DNA from 4 places in the Cryobacterium sp. W22_MBD10_FK3 genome. Region 4 is predicted to be linked to each of the others. Evidence: predicted binding sites of a transcription regulator. Region 4 holds the regulator's gene; each other region holds the start of a gene.
The links. Region 4 encodes HspR, which represses chaperone genes until heat shock. Its sites were predicted from a motif close to AAGTTGAGTCNNNNNGACTCAACTT; they were not measured.
Positions count from the first base shown of each region.

Region 1: ACEN2M_RS03655 (ATP-dependent Clp protease ATP-binding subunit) is a predicted target of HspR. The motif match lies at 3,729-3,753, and genes of this name have one in related genera.
Region 2: ACEN2M_RS17455 (ATP-dependent Clp protease ATP-binding subunit) is a predicted target of HspR. The motif match lies at 2,225-2,249, and genes of this name have one in related genera.
Region 3: ACEN2M_RS12015 (Hsp20/alpha crystallin family protein) is a predicted target of HspR. The motif match lies at 4,336-4,360, and genes of this name have one in related genera.

Region 1 covers NZ_JBGQOH010000002.1:144,692-151,855, reverse strand. The annotation lists gene ACEN2M_RS03660 (UvrD-helicase domain-containing protein) at 1-944, opposite strand, end outside; gene ACEN2M_RS03655 (ATP-dependent Clp protease ATP-binding subunit) at 1,110-3,677, opposite strand; gene ACEN2M_RS03650 (hypothetical protein) at 3,894-4,505, opposite strand; gene ACEN2M_RS03645 (carboxymuconolactone decarboxylase family protein) at 4,575-4,892, opposite strand; gene ACEN2M_RS03640 (ATP-binding cassette domain-containing protein) at 5,057-5,845, opposite strand; gene ACEN2M_RS03635 (ABC transporter permease) at 5,842-6,894, opposite strand; gene ACEN2M_RS03630 (sugar ABC transporter substrate-binding protein) at 6,891-7,164, opposite strand, start outside.
Region 2 covers NZ_JBGQOH010000028.1:15,335-22,498, reverse strand. The annotation lists gene ACEN2M_RS17470 (DUF6326 family protein) at 1-98, opposite strand, end outside; gene ACEN2M_RS17465 (TetR/AcrR family transcriptional regulator) at 234-878, shown strand; gene ACEN2M_RS17460 (Y-family DNA polymerase) at 875-2,155, shown strand; gene ACEN2M_RS17455 (ATP-dependent Clp protease ATP-binding subunit) at 2,267-4,429, shown strand; gene ACEN2M_RS17450 (ATP-binding protein) at 4,542-6,176, shown strand; gene ACEN2M_RS17445 (O-acetylhomoserine aminocarboxypropyltransferase/cysteine synthase family protein) at 6,160-7,164, opposite strand, start outside.
Region 3 covers NZ_JBGQOH010000011.1:75,036-82,199, forward strand. The annotation lists gene ACEN2M_RS12000 (thioredoxin domain-containing protein) at 1-565, shown strand, start outside; gene ACEN2M_RS12005 (stealth family protein) at 985-2,802, shown strand; gene ACEN2M_RS12010 (phosphodiesterase) at 2,732-3,670, opposite strand; gene ACEN2M_RS12015 (Hsp20/alpha crystallin family protein) at 3,833-4,276, opposite strand; gene ACEN2M_RS12020 (hypothetical protein) at 4,492-4,719, opposite strand; gene ACEN2M_RS12025 (phosphatase PAP2 family protein) at 4,845-5,681, shown strand; gene ACEN2M_RS12030 (type III polyketide synthase) at 5,747-7,000, shown strand; gene ACEN2M_RS12035 (class I SAM-dependent methyltransferase) at 7,005-7,164, shown strand, end outside.
Region 4 covers NZ_JBGQOH010000006.1:166,316-173,479, forward strand. The annotation lists gene ACEN2M_RS08900 (DnaJ C-terminal domain-containing protein) at 1-857, shown strand, start outside; gene ACEN2M_RS08905 (heat shock protein transcriptional repressor HspR) at 868-1,281, shown strand; gene ACEN2M_RS08910 (MFS transporter) at 1,349-2,590, opposite strand; gene ACEN2M_RS08915 (TetR/AcrR family transcriptional regulator) at 2,587-3,168, opposite strand; gene ACEN2M_RS08920 (LysR family transcriptional regulator) at 3,325-4,257, shown strand; gene ACEN2M_RS08925 (putative quinol monooxygenase) at 4,268-4,570, opposite strand; gene ACEN2M_RS08930 (NAD-dependent epimerase/dehydratase family protein) at 4,567-5,601, opposite strand; gene ACEN2M_RS08935 (aldo/keto reductase) at 5,595-6,566, opposite strand; gene ACEN2M_RS08940 (hypothetical protein) at 6,650-7,164, opposite strand, start outside.

The DNA of each region.
Region 1 (7,164 bases), on a different contig from region 4:
CCGTTCACGAGCAGCTTCTGGCTCGCGGCCGGCACCTTCTGCCGGCTCTTCACAGCGCGTGCGATGAGGTCGGCCATGAAGGTCTGGCCCTTGAGGGCGGCGACGGCCGGGGCGTCTTCGTGGCTGGCCTCGACGCCGGGGAACAGCTGGCCCACCGAGGCGAGCACCACCCCGGTCTCGCCGAGCGAGGGCAGCACGGCTTCGATGTACTGCAGGAACGAGGTGGACGGGCCAACGATGAGCACCCCGGAGTTCTGCAGCCGGTCGCGGTGGGTGTACAGCAGGTAGGCGGCCCGGTGCAGCGCTACGGCGGTCTTGCCGGTGCCGGGGCCACCCTGCACGACGAGCACACCGTTCAGCTCCGAGCGGATGATGCGGTCCTGCTCGGCCTGAATGGTCGACACGATGTCGGACATATGCCCGGTGCGCTGCGCGGTGAGCGCCGAGAGCAGTGCCCCCTCGCCCTGGTGCAGGTTGGCGGTGTCGCCGTCCAGCAGCGCGGCATCCAGAATCTCGTCTTCGATGCGGATGATGCGGCGCCCGCTGGAGAGCAGGTGGCGGCGCGAGCGGGCTCCGAGCGGCGTCGCCGCCGTGGCCTGGTAGAAGGCGCTGGCCTGCGGCACCCGCCAGTCGAGCAGGATCGGCTGCAGGTTCTCATCGCGCAGGCCCACTCTGCCGATGTACCTGTAGACCGGGGCGCCGTCTTCCGGGGCGGTTTCCAGCCGGCCGAAGGCGAGCCTGTCGTCGACCTCGCGCAGCTGCACGATGCGGTCCTCGTAGGTGCGGGCGAAGGTGTCGCGTTCGGAGCGGGACTGGTGGTTTCCACCGACGTCGAGCATCCGCACGGCCTTCAGCTGGCCCTCGGCCTCCCGCTGCAGTGCGTCAAGTCGCGCGTACAGCGTTGCGACGTAGTCCTGTTCCCGTGCGAGCTCCTGATCAACCACTCAAACACCTCTCAAATCAAACGACCAGTTTAGTCGCTGGCGATGCGGATGAGTTTCGGTCAGCTCCGCGGGTCGTCACGAGCGGATTCCGCCCGCGTCCGAGCGGCCGAAAAGCCCCGGCCGGGACCTGTGCAGGTTCCGGCCGGGGCGTTTCGGGGGCGATCTTTACGCCGCCAGCGGCATCCGCGCCGGTTCGGCGGCGACCCGCAGGGCGCCGTCGGCGACGGTGACCGCCACCACTCCACCGGCGCCGAGCTCGGAGGCCACCAGCAGGTCGGCGATCCTGTCGTCAAGCTGGCGCTGGATGACCCGGCGGAGCGGCCGGGCCCCGTACTCGGGTTCGTAGCCGGTCTCGGCGATCCAGTCCACGGCCGCTTCACTCACGGTGAGCGCGTGGCCCTGGGCAGCGAGGCGCGCCTCGGTCTGGGTCAGCAGCAGCCGCACGATCCGGCGCAGCTGTGGCTGATCGAGCTTCCGGAACAGCACGACCTCGTCGATCCGGTTGAGGAACTCCGGCCGCATGGCCTCGCGGAGCTTGGCCATCACGCGGTCCCGCAGCGCCTTCTCCGAGCCGAAGCCGTTGTGCGCTCCGTCCAGGTCGGCGGTGAAACCGAGCGCGCCGCTCCGGCTGGCCAGCACCTCTGAACCGATGTTCGAGGTCATGATCACCACCGTGTTGCGAAAGTCGACGGTGCGGCCCTGGCCGTCGGTGAGCCGGCCGTCGTCCAGCACCTGCAGGAGCAGGTTGAAGACGTCGGGGTGGGCCTTCTCGATCTCGTCGAGCAGCACCACCGAGTAGGGGTTCCGTCGCACGTGTTCGGTCAGCTGGCCGGCCTCGTCGTAGCCGACGTAGCCGGGAGGGGCGCCGACCAGGCGGCTGACGGTGTGGCGTTCGCTGAACTCGCTCATGTCGAAGCGCAGCATGGCCTTCTCGTCGCCGAAAAGCGACTCCGCCAGCGACTTGGCCAGCTCCGTCTTGCCGACGCCGGTGGGGCCGAGGAAGAGGAAGCTGCCGACCGGGCGGTGGGCGTCACCCATGCCCGTGCGGTTGCGCCGCACGGCCTTGGCGATCACGGTCACCGCGTCGTCCTGGCCGATGACCCGCTGGTGCAGGTCGTCCTCGAGCTTGGCGAGGCGTTCGCGGTCACCCGCGGTGAGGCGGCTAGCCGGAATGCCGGTGGCGCGGGCGATGATCGCGGCGATCTCGGCCTCGTCCACCACGGCGGAGGGTGCCGGCACACCGGCATCCACACCCTGACTGGCCACGGCGGCCTCGATCGACTCCGCCAGCGCCTCGGCTTCGTCCCGCAAGCGGGACGCCTCTTCGTAGGCCTCCGCGGCGACCGCGAGGGTCTTCGCGGTCTCGAGGGCGGTCTGCTGTTCGCGCAGCCCCTCGATGTCGACCCGGGAACCCAGCGCCAGCCGGGCGCGGGCGCCGGCCTGGTCGATCAGATCGATGGCCTTGTCGGGCAGGAACCGGTCGGGGATGTACCGGGCGCTCATCTCGACGGCGGCGCGGAGCGCGGCATCCGTGTAGCGCACCGAGTGGTGCTCGGCGTAGCGGTCCTGCAGGCCGGCGAGGATCAGCACGGCGTCTTCGATGCTCGGCTCCCCCACCCGCACGGGCTGGAAGCGGCGTTCGAGCGCGGGGTCCTTCTCGACCTTGCGGTACTCGTTCAGGGTGGTGGCGCCGACGACGTGCAGCTCGCCGCGCGCCAGGCGGGGCTTGAGGATGTTGCCGGCGTCCATGCCGCCCTCGCCGGCGCCACCGGCGCCGACCACCGTATGCAGCTCGTCGATGAAGACGATGATCTCGTCGCTTCGCTCGCTGATCTCATCCATGGTCTTGGTGAGGCGCTCCTCGAAGTCTCCGCGGTAGCGGGTGCCCGCGAGCATGGCCGGCAGGTCGAGTGCGATGACGCGCTTGCCGCGCAGCTGTTCGGGAACCAGGCCGTCGACGATGGCCTGGGCCAGGCCCTCGACCACGGCGGTTTTGCCCACGCCGGCCTCGCCGATCAGCACCGGGTTGTTCTTGGTGCGCCGGGAGAGGATCTCGACGGTTTGTTCGATCTCGTCGCCGCGGCCGATCACCGGGTCGAGCTTGCCGGAGCGGGCGCGTTCGGTGAGGTCGGTGCCGTAGGTGTCGAGCATCGGGGTGTCGGAGGTGCCGGCCGTGCTGCCCGCTGCGGCGTTGGCCTCGTCGGCCTCGGCCTGCTGGGCGCCGGCCTGCAGCGATTCGGCGGTGACGCCGGATTCGGCGAGCACACGGGCGGCGGGCGAATCCTGGTTGACCACGAACGCGAAGAACAGGTGCTCGGGGTCGATGTAGGTGGAGCCGAAGGCGCGGGCGACCTGGTGGGCATCCAGCAGGGCGCGCTGGGCCGACGGGGTCAGGCCGGGCGCGGACTGCGACTCCCGCTCGCTGGACTCGGGCAGGCGCTGTTCGGCGTCCGCCGCGATCGCGGCGGGGTCGCCGCCGGCACGGCGGATGGCCGAGGCGGCGGGTTCCTGCTCCACCATGACGCGCAGCAGGTGCAGGGCGTCGACGTGGGCGTGGCCGTGGTCGACCGCGAACTGCGCGGCCTGCACGAGGAGCTCGTGGGTGCGCCGGCTGAGCAGCCGGGTGATCTCGATGGGCCGTCCGCCCTGGGCGCGCTGGCCCTGCAGGTAGCGGGCCAGGAATTCGTCGAACGAGCCGTTCTCGGAACCGGCGGGGCCGAAGTATGTAGGCAAGGAAACCTCCTGGGGAATCTGAGCGAGGGCCGGACCCGGAACTGAGCCCCAAAGTTGAGTGCCCTCGACTCAAGTCAACGCCTGGGCCCGAGTTTCATTCCCGAAGCATCCTGACATTTCCCTGAATTGCTCCCGCGCGCTGCCGCGTCGAGTTCAGCAAGCCGACCCGCAGACCGCGTCGCCGGGTTTCGACAAGCTCAAACAACGCCCGGGGCGTCAGGAGGTGAGGTCGGCGCACTCGGGCGCGGCGCGGAAGGCCTGGCCCAGGGTGCTCGAGGTGTCCTGCATCGCCGTCGTGATGGTCTGCACGGTGGCGGCGACATCCGAGAGCACGGTGCCGGTGTCGCCGACGAGCGTTGCCAGCGCATCCACCAGGGCGGCACCCGTGGTTCCCTGCACCGCGCTGGCGCTGGCTTGGAGGGTCTTCAGGGACTGGTCAACAGTGTCGATCGAGTCCTGCACGGCCTTGAGCTCCGGATCGTTGCCCATGTTCTCCGGCGGCGACGTGACCGTGTCGACCAGCGCGCTCGTCGAAGCGGAGACGGTGTCCATCTGCTTCGATACCGCGGTGCCCACCGAGTCGCCGCCGGTAGCTGCCGCCGTGGCGAGCCCCTGAACGTCGTTTTTCACGGTGGTCGTGTCGCTGCAGACCGTGCCGGCCCAGGTGATCTGCGCGGCGGTCGGCGGTGCTGCCGTCTGCCCGGCCGTCGCTGTGGCCGTGGACGAGGCCGACGGGGTGGAGCTGCTCGTGGAGGAATCGGAGCTGTCAACACCGGCACATCCGGCAAGGAGCACCAGCAGAGCCATGACGACGATGGGCTTCTTCACAAGGTGCTCCTTACTGGAGGTGCTGCCTGGAGGTGCTGCACGAGGATGTCGCCGCCGGGGACTCCGGCGTTACTGGGTGTCGCCTTCGGAGTCGAGTTGGATCGCGAGGTCGAAGGCCTCCACGATCTTGCGCGCCGACGAGAGCAGCCGCGGCGTGCCGACGATCGGGGCCACGGCGACGAGCACGTCCTCGATGTCATCGACGGTCAGCCCCACCTCCGCTGCCGGTCCGACGTGCAAGAAGTACGAGCCGACGGGCGCATCCACGGCCACCAGGGCCGCGATCCTTGCGATCATCAGCGCGCGCGGGTCGAGGTCGGTGCGGGCCAGCGAGACAGCGTTGATCTCGGCCGCCACATCCAGTATCGGGGTTGTTCCTGTTGCCATGACTATCGCTCCAATTCCAGGGCCGTGCCCTGTCGGTGTTCGACTACTGCGGGGTTCTCACGCGGCAGACGGTAGCAACCAATCCAGGTGCGGCCGATGGCGCCGCCTCGGAATCCCCCGAAACGGATGAGGCCCCGCAGCCGGCACTCACCCGGCCGGAACGCTCAGCCCCGTTCGATCTCCCGGGCCAGCGACTCCAGTTCGGCGCCGCCGGCCATCAGCCGGGTCAGCTCGTCGATGCTGATGCCCGCCTTGTCGAACTCGCCGAGGCTGGCGCCGCGGTTGAGCACCAGGAATCTGTCTCCCACCGGGTACGCGTGGTGCGGGTTGTGGGTGACGAACACCACACCGAGGCCCCGGTCCCGGGCCTGCGCCACGTAGCGCAGCACCACACCGGCCTGCTTCACGCCGAGCGCCGAGGTGGGCTCGTCGAGGATGACGACCCTCGCGCCGAAGTAGATGGCCCTGGCGATGGCGACCGACTGCCGCTCCCCACCGGAGAGCGTGCCGATGGGTTGGTCGACGTCACGGAGGTCGATGCCCATCCGGCCCAGCTGCGCCAGCGTGATCGCCCGCATCTCGGCGACCCTGAGCCGCGAGAACAGTCCGAAACCTGCGCTGAGCTCGGCGCCGAGGAAGAAGTTCCGCCAGACCGGCATCAGCCCCACGATGGCGAGGTCCTGGTAGACCGTGGCGATGCCGGCGTCGAGCGCGTGCCGCGGACCTGTGAAGCGCTCGGCCCGGCCGTCGAGCAGCAGCTCACCGGAGGAGTGCGGATGCACACCGGCGAGGATCTTGAGCAGGGTGGATTTGCCCGCGCCGTTGTCGCCCAGCACGCAGAGCACCTCGCCGGCGCCGACCGAGGTGGAGACATCGCTGAGCGCGATGACCGAGCCGTAGACCTTGCCGACCCCGCGCACCTCGAGGATGGGCGCCGTGGTGGCGGCGTTCATGCGCGCACCCCGGCCTGGCGGCGCACCGACAGGTTCACCAGCACCGCGAGCAGCAGCATCCCGCCCAGGAACGCCTTGAGCCAGTTGTTGTCCCACTGCGCGAACACGATGCCCTGCAGGATCATGCCGTAGATCAGCGCGCCCAGGGCGGCGCCGATCGCGGAACCGTAGCCGCCGGTGAGCAGGCAACCGCCCACGACGGCGCAGATGATGTAGATGAATTCCTGGCCGATGCCGGTGGTGGCCTGCACGGTGGCCACGTCGAAGAGCGAGAGCATGCCCACCAGCCAGCCGGCCGCGGCCGTGCCCATGAACAGGCCGATGCGGGTGCGCTTGACCGGCACACCCGTCTGCACGGCGCTCTGCAGCTGCCCGCCGATCGCGAAGATCCAGTTGCCGTACCGGGTGCGCAGCAAGAGCCAGCTGGCGACGACGGTGATGCCGAGCCACCAGAACACCGACACCTTGAGGCTCAGCCCCAGCACCGGGACGGTCGAGCCGAAGATCGCCTTGCCCACGTCGAAGCCGGGCACCAGGGTCATGCCCTGAATCGCGACCTGGCCGGTGACGAGCTTGGTGCCGGCCAGGTTCAGCCCCTGCAGAATGAAGAACGTGCCCAGCGTGACGATGAAGCTCGGGATGCCGGTCTTCACGACGAGCACCCCGTTGAGGGCGCCGACCGCCAGGGCGATCAGCAACGCGAGCAGCATCGCCAGCCACAGGTTCATGCCCCACTGGGTGGTGAACGCGCCCACCAGCAGCCCGGTCGTGCCGGTCATGGCGCCGGCGGACAGGTCGAATTCGCCGCCGATCATGAGCAGCGCCACAGCGACGGCCATGATGCCGAACAGCGAGGCGGAGTAGAGCCAGGTGGCCACGCCGGCCGGCGACAGGAATGACGACGTCGTCAGGGAGAAATAGGTGAAGATGGCCAGCGCGGCCACGAGCGCCCCGATCTCGGGTCGGCGCAGCAACCGCACGACCGGATGTGTCGCGGCCAGCCGTTCGTCGAGCCCCGGCGCGGTGCCCGGGTTGGTGAGCACGGTCATCGGGTGCCGTTGCCGGCGAATTCGGCGACCTGGCCGGCGTTGTCCTTGATGACGAAGCCCGGCCCGGAGTACACAGGCTGGCCGCCGCCGACGACGTTGCCGTTGGTGTAGAACAGCTCGAAGAAGTCCACCGGCAGGTAACCCTGCAGGTAGGGCTGCTGGTCCACGGCGAAGAGGATGCTGCCGTTCTCGATCAGGCTCGTGACGTCGGCGGAGACGTCGAAGGTGCCGATCTGCGCGTCGCTGCCGGCATCGGCCACGGCCTGTGCG
Region 2 (7,164 bases), on a different contig from region 4:
ATGAAGCTGGTCCAGGCTGCCGCGAGCTTGGCCTGCACCGGGATCCGCTGGTTCACCAGCGCGGTGGTGGTGGCGGTGGGGTGTTGACGTGTTGTCATCGGGTGCTCCTTTGATCTGCACCTTACGTCTGTAAGGATGCCAGCCAGGCTAGTCTTACACCCGTAAGAATTCAAGAGCGGCAGCACGGTGGATCACGAGAGTGGCCTTACGTGCGTAAGTGCAACAATGGGACTATGGCATCGCGCACACCCCTGAGCAGGGATCGGATCATCAACGCCGCCGCCACCGTCGCTGACGGTGCGGGGCTCGTCGCCGTGAGCATGCGCAGTGTCGCGAAGGTGCTCGGCGTTGAGGCGATGTCGCTCTACCACCACGTCCCGAGCAAGGAGGCGCTGCTCGACGACCTGGCCGACTGGGTCTTCGCGAGGATCGACCTGCCCGAGGTGGGCGAGAGCTGGCGGGAGGCGATCACCGTCCGGGCGCGATCGGCGCGGTCGGTGCTCACCGCTCATCCGTGGGCGCTGGGGATGATGGAATCGCGCCCCAATCCCGGCCCGGCGCTGCTGCAGCACCACGACAGGCTCCTCGGCGTGCTCATGACCGAGGGCTTCAGCGCCGCGCTCGCGACACACGCGTTCTCCGCGATCGACGCCTACGTGTACGGGTTCGCGCTGACCGAGACGAGCCTGCCCTTCGAGCCGGGGGACGGCGCCGAGGAGGCGTTCGCCGTCACGGTCGCGGCGCCGGCGGAGCTGTATCCGCACATCGCGCGCTCGCGCGCCGAGCTGTTCGGCGGGGGCGGTTACGCGTTCGCGGACGAGTTCGACTATGGCTTGGCGCTGCTGCTGGAGGGCCTGGAGCGTCGGGTCGCCGAGTGAGCAACGCCCCCTCCATCGCCATCGTCGACGCGAACAACTTCTACGTCTCCTGCGAGCGCATCTTCGACCCGCGCCTCGAGGGCAAGCCGGTGGTCGTGCTGTCGAACAACGACGGATGCGTCATCGCCCGCTCGCAGGAGGCGAAGACGCTGGGCATCGACATGGCGGCATCGTGGCAGAGCATCGCCGCCGAGGCCGCCGCCAAGGGCGTCATCGCCCGGTCCAGCAACTACGAGCTCTACGGCGACATCTCCGCCCGCTGTGTGGAGCTGCTCGGCCGGTACACCTCCTCGCAGGAGGTGTACTCCATCGACGAGAGTTTCATCAGGCTCACGGGCGGCGCCGAGCAGGTCAGTGCGATTGCCCGGGAGATCAAGCTGGCAACCAAGAAGATGATCGGCCTGCCGGTGAGCATCGGCATCGCGCCGAGCAAGACCTTGGCCAAGCTGGCCAACCGGGGCTCCAAGTCATCCGCGGCTCTGCAGGGGGTGTGCAACCTGGGGATGTATTCGCCGGAGCAGCTCACCGCGATTCTCGCCTCGGTCGAGGTGGTCGACGTGTGGGGGATCGGCTCCCGCACGGCGCAGAAACTGGTCGGCATGGGCATCCGCACCGCCGCCGACCTGCGCGACACCGACGCCGTGCAACTGCGCCGGCGGTTCGGTGTGAACCAGGAGCGGGTGGTGCAGGAACTGCGCGGCATCGACTGCCTGCCGCTGGAGGAAGAGCGGGCCGACCGGGAGCAGATTCAGTTCTCCCGCTCCTTCGCGGTGCCGATCAGCACCGTGGCCGAACTCGAGGAGGTGCTGTCGGTCTACACCCAGCGCGCGGCCGCCCGGCTGCGCGCGCAGGGGTCGTTGGCCCACATGATGGGCTGCACAGCCTCGACCTCTGCGTTTCGGGACAACCAGGTCAGCCACGCCGTCTCGCTCGCGTTTCCGAACCCCACCGACGACCCGGTGGAAATGTACCGGGCGGCGATCACCGCGCTCGGCCCGCAGTTGCAGGCCGACCAGCAGTATGTGCGGGTGGGTGTGAGCCTGTACGAGTTCTCGGCACGGGACTCGCACGCGGCCCTGGACATCTTCGGCACCGAGCCAGCCCCGTTCGCGGCCGGTGCCGTGCTCGACTCCATCGCGGCCAAGTACGGTCAGGAGAACCTGGGCCTCGGCCGGGCCGGTCTCAAGACCAACCGGGCCTGGACGATGCGGCGGGAGATGGTCTCGCCGCGGGCGACCACGCACTGGGACGAACTGATCACGGTCGCCGCTAAATAGCCGGCTCGGCCGCATCATCGACCGTTGAGCCTCCCGGTAGCGCATCCGCCATCATCCGTCTAAACTTTAAACTTGAGTCGAGTCCACTCAAGTATTGCGAAGGATGTTTCGATGGCCAACATGCAGGGTGCCCCCGCAACCGACGAGAAGCAGAAGACCGCGCTGGAACAGTACGGCGTGAACCTCACCGAGATCGCCAAGAGCGGCAAGCTCGACCCCGTGATCGGCCGCGACGCCGAGATTCGCCGGGTGAGCCAGGTGCTCACCCGGCGCACCAAGAACAACCCGGTGCTGATCGGCGAACCCGGCGTGGGCAAGACCGCCGTGGTGGAGGGCCTGGCCCAGCGTATCGTCGCCGGTGACGTGGCCGACTCGCTCAAGGGCAAGCAGCTGGTGGCGCTCGACCTGGCCGCTCTCGTGGCCGGTGCCAAGTACCGCGGCGAGTTCGAGGAACGGCTGAAGGCCGTGCTCAAGGAGATCAACGACGCCGACGGCCAGATCATCACCTTCGTCGACGAGCTGCACACCCTGATGGGCGCCGGCGGCGGCGAAGGCTCCGTGGCGGCATCCAACATGCTCAAGCCGATGCTCGCTCGCGGTGAGTTGCGCCTGATCGGCGCCACCACGCTCAACGAGTACCGTGAATTCATCGAGAAGGATGCCGCGCTCGAGCGTCGTTTCCAACCGGTGCTGGTGGACGAACCCAGCGTCGAAGACACCGTCGCGATCCTGCGCGGGCTCAAGGAGCGTTACGAGGCGCACCACAAGGTCTCGATCGCGGATGCCGCGCTCGTCGCCGCCGCCTCGCTCTCGAACCGCTACATCACCGCCCGGCAGCTGCCTGACAAGGCCATCGACCTGATCGACGAGGCCGCCAGCCGGTTGCGGATGGAGATCGACTCCTCCCCGGTGGAGATCGACGAGTTGCGCCGCAGCGTCGACAGGCTGAAGCTCGAGGAACTCGCGCTGAAGAAGGAGAAGGACGACGCCTCCAAGGCGCGCCTGGAGAAGCTCCGCGCCGACCTGGCCGAGCGCCAGGAGAAGCTCGGCGAGCTGCAGGCCCGCTGGGACAAGGAACGCTCGTCGCTGAACCGGGTCGGCGACCTGCGGAAGCGCCTGGACTCTGCCCGCAGCCAGGCCGAGGTGGCGGAACGGCGCGGTGACCTGGAGAAGGCGTCCCGCCTGCTCTACGGCGACATCCCCGTGATCGAACGGGAACTCGCCGAGGCCGAGCAGACCGAGCAGGAGGGCCCGCGGATGGTGAACGACCAGGTCGCCGCCGAGGACATCGCCGCGGTGGTCGCCGCCTGGACCGGCATCCCGGTGGGCCGCCTGTTGCAGGGCGAGACCGAGAAGCTGCTCAACCTCGAGGGCGAACTCGGTCACCGGCTGATTGGCCAGAAGCAGGCCGTGCGGGCCGTGGCCGACGCCGTGCGCCGCTCGCGCGCGGGCATCTCCGACCCCGACCGGCCCACCGGGTCGTTCCTGTTCCTCGGCCCGACCGGCGTGGGCAAGACCGAGCTGGCCAAGGCGCTTGCCGAGTTCCTCTTCGACGACGAGAAGGCCATGGTGCGCATCGACATGAGTGAGTACGGCGAGAAGTTCTCCGTCTCCCGCCTGGTCGGCGCCCCTCCCGGCTACATCGGCTACGAGCAGGGCGGCCAGCTCACCGAGGCCGTGCGCCGCCGGCCCTATTCGGTGATCCTCTTCGACGAGGTGGAGAAGGCGCACCCCGAGGTGTTCGACGTGCTGCTGCAGGTGCTCGACGACGGCCGGCTCACCGACGGGCAGGGCCGCACCGTCGACTTCCGTAACACCATCCTGGTGCTCACCTCCAACCTCGGTTCGCAATACCTGGTGGACCCCAGCCTGAGCTGGGACGAGAAGGAGCAGGCCGTGCAGCTGATGGTGCGGCAGGCGTTCAAGCCCGAGTTCGTCAACCGGCTCGACGACATCGTGGTGTTCTCCGCCCTCTCCACCGACGACCTCGCCCAGATCGTGGAGCTCTACGTGGACCGGCTGCAGCGCCGCTTGGGCGAACGCCGGCTCGAGCTGGCGGTGACCCCGGATGCCCGCGCCTGGCTGGCCGAGCGCGGTTACGACCCGATCTACGGGGCCCGGCCGCTGCGGCGGCTGATGCAGACCGAGATCGACGACAGACTGGCGACGGCGTTGCTGGGCGGCAGCATCCGCGACGGCGAGACGGTTCTGGTGGACCTCGCCGAGGACGGCGACGCCCTGACCGTGGCCGCCACCCCGCTCGGGCACGCCTGACCGGGCGCGTCGAAACGCCCCCAATGGGGGAGATTGCGTGCGGACCTGCTTGAATTCAGGGGAGGGCCGGCAACTGCGCCTGTGACGCCTCACTGAACGCGAGGATCGTCGAGTGACGCAGCTACCCGAGGGACCCGCGCCGACGGTACGGCCGCGGACCATCCGGGAGTTCCCGTACTCCCAGATACCGTTCCTGGCCGGTGTGGCGGTGCTCCTGGGCTTCGTGCTCGCCGGGGCGCCGGAAGCCCTGTTCGAGACCGGTTTTCAGGTGGGTCTGGGCCTGCTCATCCTCGCCACCCTCGTGGGCATGTTCGCACCCTGGCAACGGCACGCGCACCAGTGGTTGGTCATCGTTCCCCTGCTCGACGTGGCGGTGGTCGCCTTCCTCCGAGACGGCGTGCGCGACACCTTCCCCGCCGTGGGGATGCTCGTCGTGCTGCCCGTGCTCTGGCTGGCCTACGGTTTCGCCTGGTGGGCGCTGGGCCTCGCCCTGGTCGGCGCGGTCCTCGTCAGTGCCTTCCCGCTGGTGCAGGCCGGCAGGTGGCCCACCGACGCCGTGGGCTGGGGAACGGTCCTGCTCCTGCCCACCATCACCGCCTTCATCGCGATCACCGCCCGCGTGGCCGCCAATGGCCTGCGCGCGCAGCAACGCGAACTCGTGGCGGTCTCGGGTGAGCTGCGCACCGCCCTGCTCGAGGCCACGGACCGGCAGGCGCTGTTCGAGGCCGTGATGGAGACCGTCGACGCCGGCATCGAGTTGTACAGCCCGCAGGGTGAGGTGGTGCTCAGCAACGCGGCGGCCCGCGCCCTGGCCGTGCGCACCGACTCGGCCACCGGTGCCTACGGCCGGGATGCCTCCCTCGTCTTCGACGTGGACCGCACCACCCTGGTCGCCCTCGACGATCAGATCGCCGCCCGCGCCCTGCGCGGCGACCTGGTGGCCGGCCGCATCTACTGGGTGGGCGGCGACGACGACCAGAGCGCCATCATGGCCTCGGCCGGCGTGGTGGAACGGGAGTCGGGGTATCCGCTGGGCACCGTCGTGGTGGCCACCGACGTGACGCCGCTGGTGGAGGCCATCGCCGTGCGCGACGACTTCCTGGCCACGGTGTCCCACGAGCTGCGCACCCCGCTCACCTCGATCATCGGCTATCTGGGCCTGATCGACGCCGACAGGCTGGGCATCACGATGGAGGTCGGGGTGATCGAACGAAACGCTGAGCGGCTGTTGTCGGTGATCGCCCACCTGCTCAGCGCCACCGACGGGCAGCCGCCGATCCACCGGGTCGATGCCGACCTCGGCCGGATCCTGCGCTCGAGCCTGGACACCGCCCGGCCGCTCGCCCAGGCCGCCGGGGTGACCATCAGCGCCAGGGACGACGCCGTCGTGCTCGCCCAGGTCGACCCGGCCGCCATCGAGCAGGTGATCGACAACCTGCTCACCAACGCCATCAAATTCTCCAGGCCGCGGGGCGCCGTTGCCCTCAGCGTCGAGCTCGACGGCACGGATGCGGTGCTGCGGGTCTCCGACGACGGCATCGGGCTCAGCGCCGAAGACCAGCGCCAGGTCTTCGACAGGTTCTTCCGCGCCCGCAACTCCACCGACCTGGCCATCCCCGGCATGGGCCTGGGCCTGGCGATCGTGCGGGCCTTCGTGACCGCGCACCAGGGCACGGTGGAGCTCTCCAGCGTGCTGGGCGAGGGAACCACGGTGACCGTGCGGGTGCCGCTCAGCCCGCGGCGCTGAGCGCGTGGTCTAGGTCGGCGATGAGATCGCCCACGTCTTCGATGCCCACCGAGATGCGGATGAGGCCGTCGGCGATGCCCAGGCGGTCGCGCAACTCCTGACTGAACGAGGCGTGCGTGGAGGTCGCGGGGTGCAGCGCCATCGACCGGGTGTCGCCGATGTTGGTCATGTGGCTGATCACCCGCAGCCGGTCGAGGAACCGGCCGGCCCCGGCCTCACCGCCGCGCACGGTGAACGAGAACACCGAGCCGCTCCGGCCGCCGTAGAGGCGCTGGGCGAGATCGAAGGCCGGGTTGCCCGGCAGCCCCGCGTAGTCCACGCTCTCGACGCCCGGATGCCCGGCCAGCCAGGCCGCGATGGCCAGCGAGCTCGAGAGGTGCCGCTCCATCCGCAGCGACAGCGTCTCGATGCCCTGGTGCAGCAGGAACGAGTTGAACGGGCTCAACGCCGGGCCGATGTCGTTGACGACGGCCTCGCGGGTGGCCCGCGCGTAGGCGGTGCGCCCGAACTTCTCGGCGATGGACGGCAGGCCCGCCGCGGACTGCGTGATCAACGGGTACTCCCGGTCGGCGGCCGCCCAGTCGAAGGTGCCGCCGTCCACGATGGTTCCGGAGATCGCCGCGCCGTGCCCGCTGAGGAACTTGGTCGAGGAGTGCACGACGACATCCGCGCCGTGCTCGAACGGCCGGATCAGGAACGGCGAGGCGATCGTGTTGTCGACCACGAAGGGCAGGCCGTGCCGTTTGGCGACAGCGGCGACGCGGCCGATGTCCACGATGTCGTTCTTCGGGTTGGGGATGGTCTCGCTGAAGATGGCCTTGGTATTGGGCCTGATGACGCGGTCCCACTCGTCGTCGTCGAACTCGTTCCAGACGTAGTCGACGGTGACCCCGAACCTGGCGAAGCTGCGGGCGAAGAGGATGCGGGTGCCGCTGTAGATGCTCGCCGTTGACACTATGTGGTCGCCGGACTGCGCGATCGACAGCAG
Region 3 (7,164 bases), on a different contig from region 4:
CGACCCGGTGCTCACATCGCAGGGCCTCGACCTCGCGACCGACCCGTCGGAAGGGGCCTACCCGTCGGGGCTTTCGGCCATCGCGGCGGCGGCCTGGCGGCTGCATCTGCTCACCGGGGATGGCCGCTACCGCGACGCAGCCACGGCGGCGATGCTGCGACTGGTCGGCTCCGGCGGCACCAACCCGCTCGCCTTCGGCGCCGCCCTGCGGCTGGTCAGCACGCTGACGGCCCCCATCGAACAGCTCGTCGTGGTGACCCCGGCCCCCGACGCCGAGCCCTCCGCCGCTGCGCACGCCGACGAGGGTACCGCCGGCACCGGTGCCGCCGGCACTCGGTCCGGGCCCGGTGCTACTGGCCCGGGTGCGGGCACCGCCCTCGTGGATGCGGCGCGGCGCCGCCAGGGCTTGGTCGCCGTGGTCACCGAGCACCAGTGCGCCGCCTTCGCCGAGGCCGGATTCGAACTGTTCGCCGACCGCAGCACCCGCGACGGCCGCCCCACCGCCTACCTCTGCCGCGACTTCGTCTGTCGCCTGCCCACCACGGATGCCGCCGCCCTCACCTGACCCGCCCGCATCCGCCGCCCGCACCTGACCCGCCCGCCCGCCCGCCGACTCGCGCCGGCAACTGGTGCCCGTGCGGACAATTGCACCCGGCACACCGGGTGCCATTGTCCGGAGCGGGAACAGTTGGGGCGCCGGGCGCGGGCGCCACAGCGGCACCACACCCGCCCGAACCCCCGCAGGTCACGAGCCCGCCCCCGCGGCGACGTACACTAGACCAACGTCACTGTTCCCAGCGGGCCCTTGCCCGGTCTGGACCGGTGCGTGGATGCCCGGGAGACCCGGGCGCATACTCCGGGGCCTGGCGCATCGATGCCCGCCCTGCGGAGTTCACACCCTCTGCATTGCCCGTACAGCCGCTCAGCACCCGCAGCCAGCCCTGCATCCGTTACCACTCCACGTAATTTTCTCCAAGGAGGACCATGGCACGCTTTGACCGCACCGATTCCACCCGACACTCCCGCACGGCTGCCGGCAGTGGTTTCTCCGAGTCGACGCCGAGCCAGGTCGACGAACCCGCGCCGGACACCGGCTCCTTGCCGGTTCTCTCGCTGAGCAGTGAACCCGAACTGGTGCTGCTCTCCCTCGACGACCGCACCCGCCGTTTCGACCGCGAAGACGTGGTGGTGCGAAAGGGCGAGATCGCCCTGATCAACGGCCACTTCACCCCGCACGAGTCCCGGGTCAGCGACCTGCTCGCCCTCGCGGACGCCCTCGACTCCGCCGGCATCGACTACCTGCTGGTGCGCGGCGACCACAACCGCCCGGTCATCGCCGTCAACCGCAAGCGTCGCAAGAAGATCAGCCGGGTGCTGGCCGAAGCGTTCGGCAACACGCCCTTCTATCTCAAACCCCTCGACGGCGACCCCGCCCGCCCGGCCCTGCTCGCCGACGGCGCCCTGGCCGCTCTCGCCACCTCCGACGTCTTCAGGGTCTACCAGCCGCGCATCGAACCCATCGGCCGGCTCCGCTACGGTGCCGAGACCGCGTTCCAGCTCGAACTGTGGCGGTTCGGCGAAGACGAGATCGTGGCACCCGTCGAGAACGTCCTGATGCGCAAGCGCCTGCCCCGGTCCGAGGCCCGCGAGACCACCGTCGACCTGTTCGGTCGCACCTGGCGCACCCTGCAGAACATGTTCGACGACCTGGTCAGCGACATCAGCTTCGACATCGACCTGGTCTTCTCCTGGGTCGACGGTTCCTCCGCCGACTTCCAGAAGGCCCGCGCGGCGCGCATGACGTCTTACGTGGTCGGCGAGGGCGACGACTCGGAAGCCCGGTTCCGGCAGATCGACGAGCTCAAGTACGCGCTGCGCAGCGTCTACATGTTCGCCCCATGGGTGCGCCGCATCTTCATCGCCACCGATTCACCCGCCCCCGAATGGCTGGTCGACCACCCGCGGGTGACGATCATGAACAGCGAAGACTTCTTTCCCGACACCAGCGGGCTGCCCACCCACAACTCGCACGCCGTGGAAAGCCAGCTGCACCACATCCCCGGGCTCGCCGAGCACTTCCTCTACTCCAACGACGACATGTTCTTCGGCCGTCCGATCGGTCCGGAACTGTTCTTCTCGCCCGGCGGCATCACCAAGTTCATCGAGGCGCCCACCCGCATCGGCCTGGGCGAGAACGACCCCACCCGCAGCGGTTTCGAGAACGCGGCGCGGGTGAACCGGGCGCTGCTGCGCGAGAGGTTCGGCAAGGTCACCACCCGGCACCTCGAGCACACGGCCGCGCCGCTGCGCAAGAGCGTCATGCAGGAGATGGAGGCGGAGTTCCCGGAGGACTTCACCCGCACCATGAAGAGCCGGTTCCGTTCGGCGACCGACATCTCGGTCACCAACTCGCTGTACCACTACTACGCCCTGGCCACCGGACGGGCCGTGGAGCAGACCCAGGCCCGCTCGCTCTATGTGGAGACGACGCTCAAGCTGGCCCTGCGCCAGATGAACAAGCTACTCAAGCGCCGCGATCAGGACATGTTCTGCCTGAACGACGGCAGCTTCCCCGAGATCAGCGACGAGGTGCGCACCGAAGCCGTCACCGACTTCCTCGAGCGTTACTTCCCGATCGTGGCCCCGTGGGAACGCGAGAGCGTTATCGCCGAAAGCCAGCACGGCGAGGACACCCTCATCGAGAGTGCCCTCGGCCTGGGCAACGGCGACGTCAGCGCAGAACCGGGATCGGCCTGGTCATTGGCGGCTCGCGGTATGCGGGCAGACTTCCCGCAGGCATGATCTCGATGCCGGAGGCGGCCAGGCGACGGGCGCTTTCTGCGGCGTCGATGTAGTCCAGCGGCTCGAACTCGCCCAGCGGCACCACCGAGTGCAGCACGGTGTCGGCGTACACGTGCACGAGGTTGAACGCCCGCGCGCCGTCACGGCCGCGGGTGCCGCCGACGGGCACGTTGAGATCCTGGGTGTAGCAGGTGGCCGACGCGACAGACACCGGGATGCCGGCGAACGTGGCGGTCGATGAGTAGTGCAGGTGCCCGGCGAGGATGCTGCGCACATCCGTGCCGCGGAGCACCTGCGCCAGGCTGGCCTGGTCGCGCAGCTCCACCGCCACCGACAGGTCGAGCATGCTGGGCACCGGCGGGTGGTGCATGGCGAGGATGGTGCCGTCCGGCGCGGGGAAACTCAGCTGCTCGCCGAGCCACTCCAGCTGCGGCTCGGTGATCTCGCCGTAATGACTGCCGGGCACCGTGGTGTCCAAAGTGATGATGCGCAACCCGCCGACGTAGTCGACGTGGTCGATCGGCGCCAGGCTGGGCTCCTGGCCGAGCAACTCGGTGCGGAAGTTCGCCCGGTTGTCGTGGTTGCCCATGACCCAGAGCACCTTCGCGCCCAGGCGGGCGGCCGCGGGTTCGACGATGTCGCGCAGTTGCGCGTAGGCGTGCGGTTCACCCTTGTCGGCCAGGTCGCCGGTGATGATGATGGCATCGGGTCTGCCGCCGGACGCCTCCACATCGGCGAACAATCGTTGCACGTGTGCGGCGCTGTCCACGCTGCCGTAGAGGCGATTGCCGTCTGCGAGCAAGTGGGTGTCGCTGAGGTGGAGAAGAAAATAATCCGGCCTAGGGTATTCGGCCGTTCGAATGCTCACGGAGCTTCCATTCGTTTGGTACTTAGGCACTTTACGGGGATTACGCTGCGGATGCTACAAAACCAGTCGATCAGAGAAGTATGAACTTAGCGTGTACAACACGCAAAAAGACAGGACCCGAGGGATAAAACCTCAGGATCCTGTCCTTTGCGGCCTGTCGCGCTACTGCTCCAGGTGCTTCTCTCCTTCGCGCACCGTCAGCGGCTCCTGCTTCTCGGTGCTCACCTCGATCTTGCGGGGCTTGGCGGCCTCACTCACCGGGATGGTCACCGAGAGCACCCCGTTGGCGTAGGTGGCGCTGATGTTGTCGAGGTCGATGCCCTGGCCGAGGTTCAGCTGGCGGAGGAAGGAACCCGCCGTGCGTTCGCGGGTGAGCCACTTCACGTTGTCGTGGTTGGCCAAGGTGCGCTCACCCCGGATGGTGAGCAGCTGGCCGTCCACATCGATGTCGACAGACCCGGGATCGATGCCCGGCATGTCCGCGTTCAACACGTACACGTCTCCCGAACGGTAGAGATCCATCGGCATCACGCGGGGCCCACGCACATCCATCAAGGCGCCGGCGAACCGGTCCAGTTCGCGGAAGGGATCGTAGTTCATGGCCATGTTCAACTCCTTTTCATCGATTGCGGCGGCACCGGCCGACCGGATCGGCCCGGGTGTCAAAGTTGAGCCTGACCGACTCAACTATTAACATTTTGATCCGGCTCGACGGCGGTGGCAAGCCGTGACCGCTCGCGCTCAGCGAAGACTCAGCGACGTCGGGGCCTGCCGCCTGTCAGCGCCGGATGCGCTCAAGTCCTGCTCGTCGTGCCGACGCCTCAGGGGTGGGTGAGACCGGGCGCCGTGGCCGGCAGCACAGGGATCTCGCCCTCGCCGTGCTCGTACGGTTCGATCCGGTCGTGGTCGGCCGCCGCGGCACGCCGACGCTCGGACTCGAAGTCGCCCTCGAGGCCCGGGAACCCGCCCCGGTCGAGGGAACGGCCCCAGCCACGGTCGGCCTTCGCCGGTCGATCGGTGCGTTCCCTGCGGGTCTTCCTGCTGAACATATTCTGACGCTACGCCGCAGAGGCCCCATGTCAAGGCTGGATTCGAGCGTCTCCGAGCCGCGGGCGCACACCTGTTGTGCACCTTGCTTTCACGGTTCACCCATGCTCCCGTGGGACAGTAGAGAGTGCACTCGATCTCCCGCCTCACCCCCACCCGCTATATCGGCGCCGCGCTGCTCTGCGCCGCCGCGTTCGCGGTGCTCTACATTTTCTTCATCCGGGACGTCACCGGACAGGCCATCGACCAATTGGCCTTCAACGGTGCCGAAGACGGCACGACCGGCGCCTCCCTCACGCACCGACTGCTCGACCTGATCCCCTCCGTGATGGTCGCCGTCGGCGCTGTGGTGAGTCTCGTCATCGCCGCGGTGCGGCGCGCCTGGTTCCCGCTCGTGGTCGCCGTGGCCGCCGCGATGGCCGCCGTGGTCACCACCCAGCTGCTCAAGAACGTGATCCTCACCCGCCCCGAACTCGGCGTGGACGGCTACATCCCCAACTCATTCCCATCCGGGCATACGACGGTGGCGGCGGCATCCGCGCTGGTGGTCTTCCTCGTCGCGAGCCCGCACACGCGTTGGCTGGCCGGCACCATCGGCGCGGCGTTCGCCGTCGCGGCCGGGGTGTCGACGCTGGTGAGCCTGTGGCACCGGCCCAGCGACGTGATCGCCGCGCTGCTCGTGGTGGCCTTCTGGGGTTGCGTCGCCGGAGCCGTGCTCACCCGGTCGGGCGGCCGGCAGCGCGCCGCGCGCACCCCCACCCCGGCCAGGGTGGGCTTGAAACTGCAGACCTGGATCGCCGTGCTCGCCGCCGTCGTCACCGCCGTGGCCGCGGGCATCGGCGCCACCGGGGCCTTCGGCATCTCGGATGCGCCGGTGGCCTATCTCGGCGCGGTCACCGCGATCGTCGCGGTCGGTTTTGGGCTCGCCATCACCGCCACCCGCCTGTTCGACCGGCTGCCGTAAAGCACAACTCCCGCAGAATCTGCCGGGGGGATGTGCACCGGCGCAGGTGCGTGTAACACTGGGGCATGGCCGTCACGCTGAGAGCGCTCCAGACCGTTGTACCGCCCACCGTCCTTGTGCAGGAGCAGGTCAGGGACATCTTCGCCGCCCAGCCCGGCCTCAGCCGGCTGGCGCAGCGGTTGGTGACCGCATCCTTCAACCTGTCGGGCATCGATACCCGCCACACCGTGATCGAGGAACTCACCCTCGACTCGGAGGCGGCCGATCCGCAGTTCTTCGACGCCGCCACCCAGCGGCTGCTCGTGCCAGGCACCCGGGTGCGCAATGAGCTCTACATCGAGCAGGCCACCACGCTGTTCGTGGAGGCCGGCCGCCGCGCGCTGGCCGCCTGTCCGGGGGTGGTCGCCGCCGACATCACCCACGTCGTGACGGTGTCGTGCACAGGCTTCTACGCGCCCGGCCCCGACTACATGCTCGTGCGCGAGCTCGGCCTGGCGCCGTCCACCCAGCGCTACCACCTCGGTTTCATGGGCTGTTACGCGTCGATGCCGGCGCTGCGCACGGCGAAGCAGTTCGTGCAGGCCGACCCGAACGCCGTGGTCCTCGTGGTCAGCGCCGAGTTGTGCTCGCTGCACCTGCGCACCTCCAGCGACCCCGACACCATCGTGGCGTCGTCGCTGTTCTCGGATGGCGCGGCCGCGGGCATCGTGAGCAGCCGCCCGCCGGTCGCCGGCGAGAACGCCCTCGACCTCGACCACTTCGAAACCGTGATCACCCCCGTCGGTGAGGGCGACATGGCCTGGAAGATCGGCGACGAGGGCTTCGAGATGATCTTGAGCTCGTATGTGCCGCACATCATCGACGAGCACATCGAGTCGGCCCTCGCGCCTTTGTTCGGCAGGGACGAGTCGCTCACCCGGGCGCTCGCGGCGGAGGTGGTGGCCGAGGCCGGGGCGCTGGCCGAGCAGGCCCAGGAACAACAGCAGGCGCAGGATGGCGGCGCTGCCTCCGGCCAGGTGCTCACGATGCCCACCCCGGCGTCGCCGCTGAGCACCGCGATCGCCCACTGGGCGATCCACCCAGGCGGGCGCAGCATCCTCGACAAAACCGAGGCCAAACTCGGCCTCACCGAGGCGCAGCTGCTGCCGTCGCGGGAGGTCCTGCGCACGAACGGCAACATGTCCAGCGCCACGATTCTTTTCGTGATGAAGGAGATCCTCGACGGCGCGGCCACTGCCGACGGTGACAGGGTCTGCGCCATGGCGTTCGGGCCGGGCCTGACCGTGGAGTCGGGTCTGATGACCGTGCGGCGCGGCTGACGACGTGCTCGGCAAGCTCCGCGACCGGGCCGTCGACGCGGTCGAGATCATGGACGATCCGGACTGCGACGCCGAGACGCTGCGGCGCACCTACGCGAATTTCCGGTACGTCAACGCCGTGGTCTCCGGGCTGCGGCACACCTACCGGCACGACATCCGGCCCC
Region 4 (7,164 bases):
CGAAGTTCAAGGAGATCAGCGAGGCCCACTCGGTGATCGGTGACCCCGAACAGCGCAAGGAGTACGACGCCGTGCGTGCCATGGGCGGTGGGGCACGCTTCACCGCCCCCGGCCAGGGCGGCCAGCAAGGTGGCTTCGACGACGTCTTCGGCGGCATGTTCGGTGGGGGAGCCCGGCAACAGGGCTATTCCTACGAGCAGGCCGGTTTCGACGACATCCTCGGCGGCATGTTCGGCCGTGGCGCCCAGGGTGGCGGTGGCCGGTTCGGCACCTCCACCGGCGGCTTCCGCGGCGCCGGCGGGCCGACCAGGGGGCGCGACGTGATCGCGTCGACCACGGTCGACTTCATCACCGCCACCCACGGCGATCAGATCACCCTGCAGACGCAGGAGGGTCGGCCGATCAAGGTCAAGATTCCCGCGGGCGTCGCCGACGGTCAGAAGATCAAGCTGCGCGGGCAGGGGCAACCCAGCCCGGACGGCGGCGAGAACGGCGACATCGTGCTCACCGTCACCGTGCGCAAGCATCCGGTCTTCGAACGTGACGGCCTCAACCTGCGGGTGGATGTGCCGGTGACGTTCGCCGAGGCCGCCCTCGGCGCCACCATCGAGGTGCCCACCCTGGGTGGGCCCCCGGTGAAGCTGCGGGTTGCCCCCGGCACCCCGAGCGGTCGGGTGCTGCGGGTCAAGGGCCGTGGCGTGGTCACCCCCAAGGGCACCGGCGACCTGCTCGCCGAGGTTCAGGTGGCCGTGCCGTCGCACCTGTCGAAAGACGCCGAGGAGAAGTTGCTCGCGTTCAACGAGGCGCTGCCCAAGGAGAACCCGCGCGACGAACTGCTCGCCAGGGCCAAGGGCTAGCGACACCCCTATGGATGAGAACACCCGGGTCTTCGTGATCAGCACCGCCGCAGAGTTGGCGGGCATGCACCCGCAAACCCTGCGGCAGTACGACCGCCTGGGCCTCGTCAGTCCCGGCCGCACGCCGGGCCGCTCGCGCCGCTATTCGATGCGCGACGTGGCCCGGCTGCGGGAGATCGCGGACCTGGGTGCCGAGGGCGTGAGCCTGGAGGGCATCCGGCGCATTCTCGCGCTCGAGGACACCGTGCGGGCACTGGAAAGTCGCGTCAACGACCTGGAAACGGCGCTGGCCGACGAACTGCTCAACCGTCCGGGTAGCCGGGTCTTCGCGGCCGGCCCGGCCGGCGACGTCATCTCGATGCGCGCAGGCACCCGCACCCGCCGGTCCAACCAGATCGTGATCTGGCGCCCGCTCGACAAATAGCTCCGCGAACGGTGAGTCAAGCACCTTCGCGGGCGTTTTTGCGTGCTCTGCTCACGGTTTGCGGAGGCTAGGTGCGCTGGCGCACCGCACCGGCGAAGAAGGTCGTGGCCAGTACCGCGACCATGACCACGAGGATGGCGCCCCGCAGACCGACCTGCTCGCCCAGCAGGCCGAGGATCGGCGGGCCCACCAGGAACGCGGCGTACCCGGCCGTCGCGACGGCGCTGGCCCGCTTGGCGGCGTGCGCCGGGTCGTCGCCGGCCGCCGACAGCGCCACTGGGAAACCGAGCGACGCACCCAACCCCCAGAGCAGCACGCCCACGCCGGCGAGCCAGAGCACGGGGGAGAACGAGACCAGGCCGATGCCCACCGCCGCCGTGACCGCGCTCGCGCGCATCACCGGGGCTCGGCCGAATCTGTCGATGATGCGCCCACCGGAGAGCCGGCCGATCGCCATCGACAGACCGAAGGACGCATAGACGATCGAGCCGACCGCGGCGGTGAGCCCGAAACCGTCCACGGCGATCAGCGGCAGCCAGTCATTGGCCGAGCCTTCGGCCAGCGCCATGCCCAGGATGATCGCGGCCAGGGCCAGGAGGCGGGCATCCAGCCAGGGCAGTCGTCGACCACCGCTCGCCCGCCCGGCATCGCCGGCGGAGGCATGCCCAGCGGCGATGACCGGGGTCGCGCCGGTCAGCGGCGGCAGCTGGCCGACCAGCCACAGGGTGCCGGCGGCGGTGAGGGCCGCCACCCCGATCAGGTGCGCGAGCACGGGCAGGTGCAGACTGTTCGCGAGCAGCCCGAGGAGGCCGCCGACGAAGATGCCCAGGCTGTAGCAGCCGTGCAGGCCCGGTACGACGCTGCGGCCCATCGCCACCTCGAGTTCGACGCCCTCGACGTTCTGCCCGATCTCACCCGAGCCCATGCCGTAGCCGAAGAAGGCGAGGCCGGTGGCGACCAGCAGGCCCTCGGCCGCGATCACGCCGACCGCCACGACAATGAGGCCGAGCACGATGCTCGCCATGCCGCAGGCCACCACGAACCGGGCGCCGCGGCGGGCCACCAGGATCCCGCCGACCGCGATGCCGATCACCGAGCCCACCGAGAGGCCGGCGATGATCAGGCCCATCTCGCCGGTGCTGGCGTCGAGGGTGTCGCGGATGGCCGGGGTGCGGGAGACCCAGGTGGCCATGCTCAGCCCGGTGCCGAAGAATGCGACCACCAGGGCCGCCCGCCAGCGCAACAGGCGTGCCGGGCCGGCCGGGTCGCCCGGTCCGGCAATGGACCGGGTGCTCGCGGGCCCGGTCATGCCGGCGCTCCACCGTCGGTGTGGGTGTCCGCTGCGGGAATGAGGGCGTCGAAGGTGGCCCGCACGACCGACTCGGGGTACTCCTCCGGCAGGAAGTAGCGGTGCAGGCCCAGCCCCTCCTGCACGGCGTCGAGCACGGCGGGGCTCACCCCGCTCGCGCTGATCACGCTGTTCACCCGGGGCGAGATCGCGTCGCGCGCCCGGCGCATCCAGTCCCTGCTCAGCTCGGCGTAGCGCTCCTCGCGAAACGAGAGTACGTACAGTTCGGCCAGCAGTATCCGATCGCGCAGGCCCTCGTCGGTGAGCACGATGCGCACCAGCTGCTCGCGGGGGTCCTCGTCAGGGTCGGCCATGGCGTCGTCCAGCGGGGTGAACGCCACATCGGCGAACCTGGAGAACGCCGCGAACAGCAGGTCGCCGCGGCTGGGGAAGTGATAGGTCATCGAGCCCAGCGGCACCCCGGCGGCATCAGCGACGGTGCGGTAGGTGGCGCCGGCCAGTCCCTGCTCGGCGATGAGGTCGAGCGTGGCGTCGATGATGCGGTCGGCCCGCTCGGGATCGTAGCGTCGCGTCGTCATGCCGCCCAGGCTATCAGAACGTTCGTATATCCCAAACCGTCAAGCATCGTCCTGCGGTGTTCTTGGGTGCTTTCCGCACGGTTCGCGGCCGGGGACGGGGTGCGGGTCAGAGCGGGAGCTTCTGAGCGGGGGCGCACTGAGTCATAGACTTACTGAATGGAACTGCGCCAGCTTGAACACTTCGTGACGGTCGCCGACGAACGTCACTTCACCCGGGCGGCCGAGCTGCTGCACATCTCCCAGTCGGGCCTGTCGGCCTCGATCCGGGCGCTGGAGATCGAGCTCGGCACCTCGCTGTTCATCCGCAGCACCCGCAGGGTCGAGCTCACCGCCGCCGGCCAGGCGTTGCTCACGGATGCGCTCCGCACCCTGGCCAGCGCCGCCGCGGCCCAGAATGCTGTCGCCGCGGTACGCGGCCTCATGCGCGGGCGGCTCACCGTGGGCGCCGAGCCGTGCCTGGGATCGGTGGACCTGCCCGCCGAACTGGCCCGGTTCCGCACCGCCAACCAGGGGGTGGAGGTGCGGCTGCGCCAGGTGGGCTCGGTCGAGCTCATCGAGGGTGTGGCCAGCGGCACCACCGACGTGGCGCTCGTGGTGGTGACCGGGGACACCCCGCCCGGCGTGCGGCTGCACCCGTTGAGCAGCCAGAAGATGGTGGCGCTCTGCCATCCGGACCACCCGGTCGCGGCTCTGGCCGAGGTGGACCTGGAGACCCTGCGGGCCGAGCCGTTGATCGGCTTCCAGGCCGGCTGGGGCGCCCACATGCTGGCCCGGCGGGCCTTCGCCGCCGCGGGCTTCGAGTACCGGGCGGCCATGGAGGTCAACGACGTGCATCCGCTGCTCGAACTGGTGGGCTACAACCTGGGCGTGGCCATCGTGCCCACCAGCTTCGCGCTGAAGCGGCCCGACGACCTGGTGGCCGTGCCGCTGCCGGCCACCGTGCCGGAGTGGGCGGTGGCCGTGGCCGTGGCGGACGAGCCGAGCCCGGCCGCGTCGGCATTCCTCGAGCAGTTGCTCGAAGACGTCGCCGCCGCCCAGGCCGCGGCGCTGCACCGGGTGCCGGCCGACAGCGTCGGCACCGCCGCCTAATCGCGCGGGACTAGAAAACGAGCGGGATGCTCCCGGAGAACACGGTCTTCACCGGCACGCCGGCGAGCACCTCGCCCAGCCGGCTGACGCCCTCAGGGGTGGTGCGCCAGGCGGCATACGCCGTGTGGTCGGCGGCCGAGGCCCACTTCTCCACGACGATCACGTGGGTGGGATCGGCGTCGTCCACGATGGCTTCGATGCCCTCGTTGCCGGGCCAGGCGCGGGTCGCGGTGAGAACCTCGTTGAGGATCGCCGGGGCGACGTCGAGCGAAGCGGGGTCGAGGTGCAGGGCGAGGTGGACGATGGCGGTCATGGGTGCTCCAGATTCGGGTGGGTACTGACAGTCGAGTGTGCGGCGACGAGCCGGTCGAGGGTGGCGTTCAGCTGGTCGTCGACCACCTGCTGCTGCGGATGCGCGTCGAACCAGGCGATCGCCTCCCGGAAGCCGAGCGCCACCGGGGTGGTGCAGAAGAAATCGGGCACGAGGCCGGTGACCTTCGTGTTGTCGAAGATCACCGAATGCGACCTGTCGCCGAGCAGCGGCCCGCTCCAGTCGGGATTCTCGGCCGCCATGGTGTCGCTGGCGACGTGCACGATGGTGGGCGCCGGGGCGCCGGCGGCACGGGCGTACTCAGCGTAAATGGCGTCCCAGGGCAGGTACTCGTCCGAGGTGATGGTGAAGCTGTCGCCCACGGCCTGGGACCGGCCGAACAGGCCGACCAGCGCCTTGGCGAAGTCGGTGCTGTGCGTGAGGGTCCAGAGCGAGGTGCCGTCGCCGTGCACCACCACCGGCTGGCCGGTGCGCATCCGGTGGATATCGGTCCAGCCGCCGAGCAGGGCGATCTGGGTGCGGTCGTAGGTGTGTGACGGGCGGATGATGGTGACCGGGAAGCCCTGCTCCCGGTGCGCCACCATGAGCACGTCCTCGCAGGCGGCCTTGTCGCGGGAGTACTGCCAGAACGGGTTGTGCAGCGGCGTGGACTCGCGCACCGGCAGCGCGGCGGGCGGCTTCTGGTACGCCGAGGCCGAGCTGATGAACACGTACTGGCCGGTGCGGCCCGCGAACTGACTGATGTCGGCCCGCACGTGCTCGGGGGTGAACGCGACGAAGTCCACCACCACGTCGAACCGGCGGTCGCCGAGCGCGGAGCGCACCGCGGCGGGGTCACGCACGTCCACGGTGAGCACCTCCGCGGCGGCGGGCACCGCCCGGAGGGTGGACTGGCCGCGGTTGAGCACGGTGAGCCGGTGGCCGCGGGCCACGGCCAGGTCGGCGGCGGCGGCGCTGATCACGCCGGTGCCGCCGATGAACAGAACGCTGAGGCCGGATGCGGGCGTCACCAGGCGTAGTCCTCGGGTGCGGTCTTGAAGCCAGGGAAGATCTCGTCGAGCCGGGTCAGGGCCGCCTGGTCGAGTGTGACGTCCACGGCGCGGAGGCCGGCGTTCAGCTGGTCCATGGTGCGCGGGCCGATGATCGGTGCTGTCACCGCCTTCTGGTGCATCAGCCAGGCCAGGCCCAGGTCGCCCGGCTCGGTGCCGAGTTCGGCGGCGAAGTCCTCGTAGGCCCCGATGGCCGCGCGGTTGTTCTCGAGCTTCTCGGCGTTGGCACCGGAGACCCGCCGGCTGCCGTCGCGTTCCTTGCGCAGCACACCGCCGAGTAGGCCGCCCTCCAGCGGCGACCAGGGCATGATGCCCATCCCGTTGGCCTGCGCGGCGGGGATGACCTCGCGCTCGATGTCGCGCTTGAGCAGGTTGTACAGAGACTGCTCGCTCACCAGTCCGGTGAAGTTGCGGCGGCGGGCCTCGGCCTGGGCGGTGGCGATGTGCCAGCCGGCGAAGTTGCTGCTGCCGGCGTAGAGGATCTTGCCCTGGGCCACGGCGGTTTCCATGGCCTGCCAGATCTCATCCCACGGGGTGTCGCGGTCCACGTGGTGAAACTGGAAGAGGTCGATGTGGTCGGTCTGCAGGCGCTTCAGGCTCTCATCCAACGAGCGGCGGATGTTGAGCGCCGACAGCTTGGAGTCGTTGGGCCGGTCGGACATGGTGCCGTAGACCTTGGTGGCCAGCACGGTGTCCTCCCGCCGCGCACCGCCCTGCGCGAACCAGCGGCCCAGGATGCTCTCGGTGGCGCCGCGACCCTGCTTGGAGCCGTAGACGTTGGCGGTGTCGAAGAAGTTGATGCCCGCCGCCCTGGCGGAGTCCATGATCGTGAACGAGGTGGGCTCGTCGGTCTCCGGCCCGAAGTTCATCGTGCCGAGGCACAGGCGCGAGACTGACAGGCCGGAACGACCGAGGTGTGTGTATTCCATACCCTCAGGCTGCTCCGCCCGGCGTGCGCTGTCCAACAGGAGAACCGGATGCTACCCAGCACTCCGCCTTCTCAATCCGCCGCTCAGTCGGTGTCGAGGTCCCCTGCCTGCCTGGAATCACTGGGCTGCCGGGTGGCGGTGACGGCGAGCAGGTCGAGCGATAGTTGCGGGTCGAACTGCAGCGGCAGGTCGACGACCGCCCGAATCTCCCAGCGCACGTGCAGGTTGCCGATCGACAGCGACGGGGCCGGTAGCCCGGCGGGAGTTTCGACCGCGAAGGGCAGGTCGACCACCGTGCCGGGGGTGAGCAGTCCGGCGGGTCCAACGGCGACGGCGGCCATCACCGCTTCGGAGTGCCGGTAACCCTCGGATTCGCTCGCGTCCGGGTTGGCCTCCTGGCCGGGACCACCCCACACCTCCTCGCAGCGCACCAGCTGCACACGCACACCCCTGGTCGCGATCTCGTCGCTGGGACGCACCCGCAGGATGCCCGTGAGCGGGGTGCCGGGTTCCAGCACCCTGGAGGACAGTGCGATGAACTCCAGACCCACCTGGCCGAGGTGCTCCCCGATCGGCGGGTGGGCGATGTCGGTGGCGC